Linked DNA regions of Nocardioides panacis. The protein of the gene in region 1 interacts with the protein of each later gene in a pairwise test. Links are inferred from orthologs where the notes say so. Each region holds a gene or a part of one and is shown on either strand. Other genes may lie near its edges. The genes, in order: KRR39_RS12285 and KRR39_RS03905.

The links.
Region 2: the proteins of KRR39_RS12285 (region 1) and KRR39_RS03905 interact in binary tests that used the Escherichia coli proteins (3 or more experiments, as listed by UniProt). The link is inferred for Nocardioides panacis from one-to-one orthologs.

Annotation. Positions count from the first base shown.
Region 1 is NZ_CP077062.1:2,537,217-2,540,253, forward strand. What follows is about bases 264-2,987. They hold KRR39_RS12285 (sulfurtransferase TusA family protein), read left to right. Parts: upstream 264-1,370; coding sequence 1,371-1,604; downstream 1,605-2,987. Other genes in these bases: KRR39_RS12280 (cysteine desulfurase family protein), read left to right, coding at 264-1,358; KRR39_RS12290 (CDP-glycerol glycerophosphotransferase family protein), read left to right, coding at 1,601-2,710; KRR39_RS12295 (carbohydrate kinase family protein), read right to left, coding at 2,691-2,987. Also shown: ctaC (aa3-type cytochrome oxidase subunit II), read right to left, coding at 1-87; more of KRR39_RS12280, read left to right, coding at 261-263; more of KRR39_RS12295, read right to left, coding at 2,988-3,037. UniProt on the Escherichia coli protein: Sulfur carrier protein involved in sulfur trafficking in the cell. Part of a sulfur-relay system required for 2-thiolation during synthesis of 2-thiouridine of the modified wobble base 5-methylaminomethyl-2-thiouridine (mnm(5)s(2)U) in tRNA.
Region 2 is NZ_CP077062.1:778,012-781,159, forward strand. The notes cover bases 314-3,148. They hold KRR39_RS03905 (cysteine desulfurase family protein), read left to right. Parts: upstream 314-1,039; coding sequence 1,040-2,257; downstream 2,258-3,148. Other genes in these bases: KRR39_RS03900 (hypothetical protein), read left to right, coding at 685-999; mnmA (tRNA 2-thiouridine(34) synthase MnmA), read left to right, coding at 2,260-3,148. UniProt on the Escherichia coli protein: Master enzyme that delivers sulfur to a number of partners involved in Fe-S cluster assembly, tRNA modification or cofactor biosynthesis. Catalyzes the removal of elemental sulfur from cysteine to produce alanine.

The DNA.
Region 1 (3,037 bases):
GGAGCACGACCCGAGCAGCAGCATGCCCGCCGAGCCCAGAGCGATCAGGCCGGCGCTGCGCACGCGCGGGGGGAGTTGCAGACTCAAGATCAGAGCCTCTCTGTCCAAGAAGCGGGTCAGGGGGAACGTTACTACTGACGCGACAGCGTTCTGCGGGTAGGTGGGGCGGTAGTTTCACGGTGTGACAAATGCGACGGGCTCCCCCGGCTCGCCCGGCCCCGCGGCAGGGGGGGCCCGCGACCTCCACGTATCTCGACACGGTGTCCACCGAGGCGCTGCACCCGGCTGCCCGGGAGACCCTGCTGAGCGCCCTGGACCGGGGCTGGGCGGACCCGCTGCGGCTGCACGGCGCCGGCCGCGAGGCCCGGCTGCTGCTCGACAACGCCCGCGAGGTCGTGGCCGCCCTGCTGGGTTCCCGGCCGGACGAGGTCAGCTTCACCTCCTCGGGCACGGCGGCCGTGCACCTCGGCGTGCTGGGCCTGCTGCTGGGCCGCCGGCGGGTCTCCCCCCGTCTGGTGCACACCGCTGTGGAGCACTCCGCCGTGCTGTCGGCGGGCGCGTGGTGGGCCCGGCACTTCTCCGGTACGGCGGACGGGGTGCCCGTGGACGCGCAGGGGCACGTGCGGCTCGACGCCCTGGACGACGCCCTCGCGCAGGGGGCCGGCGTGGCCGCCGTACAGGTGGCGAACCCGGAGGTCGGCACGCTGCAGCCCTGGCCGGAGGTCGCCCGGACGGCCGCACGGCACGACGTGCCGGTGTTCGCCGACGCCTGCGCGGCCGCCGGGCGGGTCGACCTGCCCGACGGGTGGGCCGCGGCCGCCGCGTCGGCCCACAAGTGGGGCGGCCCGGCGGGCGTCGGCGTGCTGCTGGTGCGCAAGGGCGCGAGGTGGCGGGCGCCGTTCCCCACCGACGACCGCACCGACGCCCGGGTGGCCGGCTTCGAGAACGTCCCGGCCGCGCTGGCCGCGGCCGCCGCGCTGCAGGCCGTCGTCGCCGAGCGCACCGTGGTGGCCGCCCGCCAGCACGCGCTCGTCGACCGGCTCCGGGCCGCCCTGCACGCGGTGCAGGACGTGGACGTCGTCGGCGACCCGGCGGCCCGGCTGCCGCACGTGCTGACCTTCTCCTGCCTGTACGTCGACGGGGAGTCCCTGGTCACCGAGCTGGACCGGCGCGGGTTCGCGGTCGCGTCGGGGTCGGCGTGCACCGCGAGCAGCCTCGAGCCGTCGCACGTGCTGGCCGCCATGGGCGCACTCACCCACGGCAACGTGCGGGTCTCGCTGACCCGCGACACGACCGAGGCGGACGTCGACCGGCTGGTGGCCACCCTGCCTGATGTCCTCGCGCAGCTGCGGCCCTGAGAGGATCCGCCCATGGACGCCGACGTGGAGCTCGACTGCCGGGGCATGCTGTGCCCGCTGCCGATCATCCGGCTGGCCAACAACCTGGGTGACATCGCCGTCGGCGCGACGATGGCGGTGGTGGCCGAGGACCCGGCCGCCCGCCCGGACGTCGCGGCCTGGTGCCGGATGCGCGGCCAGGAGTACCTCGGCGAGGACCTCGCCGAGGACGGGGTCCCCCGCTTCGTGGTCCGGCGGCTGCGGTGACCCACGTCGTCTACAACTCCTTCAACGGACGGTTCTCCGACAACCCCCGGGCGATCTTCGAGCGGCTCCGCGACCGGCCCGGGTTCGAGCACACCTGGCTGATGGACCCCGCGCACGCCGCCGCGTTCCCCGCGGGCGTGCGGACCGTGCGGATCGACGGACCCGGGGCGCGGCACGCCCTGGAGGACGCCGACCTGGTCGTCGCCGGCACGCACACCGAGGTCGACTGGACCAAGTCACCCGGGACGACGTACCTGCAGACCTGGCACGGCACGCCGCTCAAGCGGATCCACTACGACGTGCTGCTGGTGCCCCCGGGGCGGCTGGACTACCTGGACCTGGACGTCGCCCGCTGGGACGTGCTGCTCTCGCCGAACCCGGCGAGCACCCCGCGGCTGCGCAAGGCGTTCGGCTTCGACGGCCCGGTCTGGGAGACCGGTTACCCCCGCAACGACCTGCTGCTCGCCCCGGAGGCCGCCGTCACCCGGGACGCGGTGCGCCGCGGGCTGGGCCTCGACGACGACGAGACCGCGGTGCTGTACGCCCCGACCTGGCGCGACGACGAGAAGTTCGACGAGAGCGTGCCCGTGGTGCCGATGCACCTCCAGCTGGGGGCGCTGGCCCGGAGGCTCGACGAGGCCGGCGGCCGGCACCGGGTGCTGGCGCGGCTGCACAACCTGATGACCGACCGCTCCCGCGCCGAGGAGGCGCCGGGTGTGGTCGACGTGTCGTTCTACCGGGACGTCAGCGAGCTCTACCTCGCGGCCGACGTGCTGGTCACCGACTACTCCTCGGTGATGTTCGACTTCGCCCTCACCGGCCGGCCGATCGTCTACTACGCCTACGACCTCGACCGGTTCCGCGACGAGATCCGCGGGTTCTACTTCGACCTGCTCCCCCAGGCCCCCGGCCCGGTGGCCCGCACCGAGGACGAGCTGGTCGAGGCGCTCACGCACCTGGACCCCGCCGCGTTCGCCGGGCGCTACGCGACCTTCCGCGCGACGTACGGCGGCCTGGAGGACGGGCACGCCACCGACCGGGTCCTGGAACGGCTCGGCCTGGCCGGGCCGCTCGAGGACGCGGCGGTCAGGGGCGCGGGGTCCTGACGTGCGCGGCGATCTCGGCGGCGGCCTCGTCGCCGTAGGCGTCCGCGAACCGCTGCACGAACTGCTGCTGGTGCAGGGTGTACTCCTGGGTGCCGACCTTCTCGACCACGTAGACGGCCAGCAGGCAGCCGAGCTGGGCGGCCCGCTCGAGCGAGAGGTCCCACTCCAGGGCGGCCAGGAAGCCGGCACGGAACGCGTCGCCGACGCCGGTGGGCTCGACCTTCTCGATCTCCGGCACCGCGGCGACCAGGATCGGCTCCTCGCCCTGGCGCTCGACCCGGACGCCAGCGGCGCCGAGGGTGACCACCTGGGTGCCGACGCGCGAGA
Region 2 (3,148 bases), 1.8 Mb from region 1 along the record:
CGGACACCGCCCGGGTGGTCGAGGTCGCGCTCGCCGGCGACGTCGACGTGCTGGTGCTCGAGGAGGTCACCCCCCAGGCGCTCGCCGGCCTCGAGGGCGCCGGCCTCGGGCAGGCGTTCCGGCACCGCGTGGGGCAGCCCGCCGCCGGGCCCGCGGGCACGATGGTGTTCTCCCGCTACCGCGTCTCGCACGTGGAAGCGGCTGCGCACCGAGTTCGCCGGCTACGGCCTCGACCTGGCCACCCCTGCCGGCCGGGTGCACCTGATCGCCGTGCACCCGCGCCCGCCGGTCGGGGACGTGTCCGGCTGGCGGATGGACCACGGCGTGATCCGGCACGCGGCCCGCGCCACCTCCGAGCGGACGCTGATCGTCGGGGACCTCAACGCGACGATGGACCACGTGCCGATGCGGGCGCTGGTCGGCAGCGGCTTCGAGGACGCCGCCACCCAGGCCGACTCGCGCTGGCAGCCGACCTGGCCGGCCGCCGGCGAGGTGTCCCGGCTCGGCTTCCCGGTCCCGTCGATGGTGCCGATCGACCACGTGCTGGTCAGCTCCGGTCTGCGCGCACTGCGCACGGACACCGTCACCGTCGAGGGCACCGACCACCGCGCGCTGCTCGCGGTCGTCGGGCTGTGACCCGCGAGGAGGCGGGCCTGGCGCCCGGACGCCGAGGACGTTCCACCTGTGGAGCAACGCCGGCTCGCTGCGGGTGATCGACGACCGGACCCGACCCCGCTCGAGCCGCTCAGCCAGATCTGGATGCGCGAGGACGCGCGCTCGCCGTGGCGGGACGAGGTGACCTGGGTCGCCGACGACGGGGTCCGCTACCAGCGGCCCGAGGTGTCGCTGCTGTTCAAGACCAAGCAGCACCGTGTCAAGGACCGCATCGACCTCGACGGCGTCTGGCCGCTGCTCGACGACGAGCGCCGGGCCTGGCTGCGCGAGTCGCTGCGCCGGCTGCACCCGGAACACCCCTGGCAGGCCCGGCTCGACGCCTGAGGTGAGGGGTGCCCCGGCACGCCGTACGCTGGTGAGTGCAATGACCGAAGACACCGTCTACCTCGACCACGCCGCCTCGACGCCGATGTACCCCGAGGCCGTCGCGGCGATGACCGAGCAGCTCACCCGGATCGGCAACCCCTCCTCGCTGCACGCGTCGGGACGGGCCGCGCGCCGGGTGGTCGAGGAGTCCCGCGAGACCATCGCGCGGGCGCTGGGCTGCCGGCCGGGCGAGGTGGTGTTCACCTCCGGCGGCACCGAGTCGGACAACCTGGCGCTCAAGGGCCTGTTCTGGGCCCGCCGGGCGCAGGACCCCCGCCGCACCCGGATCCTGACCTCCTCCGTCGAGCACCATGCGGTCCTCGACCCCCTGCACTGGCTCGCCGAGCACGAGGGGGCCGACGTCGAGCTGCTGCCGGTCGACGCGCTCGGCCGCCTCGACGTCGCCGCGCTGCGCGACTCGCTCGAGCGCGACCCCGGCGGGGTGGCGCTGGTCTCGCTGATGTGGGCCAACAACGAGGTCGGCACGGTCCAGCCCGTCGGCGAGGCCGTCGCGCTCGCGCACGCCCACGGGGTGCCGGTGCACACCGACGCCGTGCAGGCCGTGGGCCAGGTGCCGGTGGACTTCGCGGCCTCCGGCGTGGACGCGCTGACGCTCACCGCCCACAAGGTCGGCGGCCCGTACGGCGTCGGCGCGCTCGTCGTGCGCCGGGACCTGGACGTGACCCCGCAGCTGCACGGCGGGGGACAGGAGCGCGACATCCGCTCCGGCACGATCGACACCCCGGCCATCGCCGGGTTCGCCCGCGCCGTCGAGCTGGCCGTCGCCCGGCAGGCCGAGCACGCCGTGCGGGTCCGCGCGCTGCGCGACGAGCTGGTCGCCCGGCTGCAGGAGCAGGTGCCGGACGCCCAGCTCAACGGCGACCCCGACACCGACCTCGACCACCGGCTGCCCGGCAACGCGCACCTGACGTTCCCCGGCTGCGAGGGCGACTCGCTGCTGATGCTGCTCGACGCGCGCGGCATCGCCTGCTCGACGGGCTCGGCCTGCTCGGCCGGGGTGCCCCAGCCGTCCCACGTCCTGCTCGCGATGGGCCGCGACGCGGAGCAGGCCCGCAGCTCGCTGCGCTTCTCGCTGGGCCACACCAGCACCGAGGCCGACGTCGAGGCGTTGGTCGGCGCGATCGCGCCGGTCGTGGAGCGGGCCCGTGCCGCGGGTGTCGCGGCCGGCTTCGGGACCTCGAAGAAGGCCGGCTGACCGTGCGCGTTCTCGCTGCGATGAGCGGCGGAGTGGACTCCGCCGTGGCCGCCGCCCGGGCCGTCGACGCGGGCCACGACGTCACCGGGATCCACCTCGCGCTGTCCCGCAACCCGCAGTCCTACCGGACCGGGGCGCGGGGCTGCTGCACGATCGAGGACTCCAACGACGCGCGGAGGGCCGCCGACGCGATCGGGATCCCGTTCTACGTCTGGGACCTGAGCGACCGGTTCCACGAAGACGTCGTCGAGGACTTCCTGGCGGAGTACTCCTCGGGTCGCACCCCGAACCCCTGCCTGCGCTGCAACGAGAAGATCAAGTTCGCCGCGGTGCTCGACCGGGCGCTCGCACTCGGCTTCGACGCCGTCGCGACCGGTCACTACGCCCAGTTGGTCACCGGGGACGACGGGCTGATCGCGATGCACCGGGCCGTGGACCCGGGCAAGGACCAGTCCTACGTGCTCGGCGTGCTCACCCAGGAGCAGCTCGCACACTCGCTGTTCCCGCTGGGCGACTCCCCGAAGGCCGAGGTGCGGGCCGAGGCGGAGCGCCGCGGCCTGCAGGTCGCCCAGAAGCCGGACAGCCACGACATCTGCTTCATCTCCGACGGCGACACCGCCGGCTGGCTGCGCGAGAAGCTCGGCCCGGACACGCTGACGTCGGGGGAGCTCGTCGACCACGCCAGCGGCGAGGTGCTCGGCAGCCACGACGGCGCGTTCGGGTTCACCATCGGGCAGCGCAAGGGCCTGCGGATCGGCCGGCCCGCCGACGACGGCCGCCCGCGCTACGTCCTGGACATCGAGCCGGTCTCCGGCACGGTGACCGTCGGCCCCCGTGAGGAGCTCACCGTCGACCACATCGAGGGCATCCGGCCGCGCTGGTGCGGCCAAG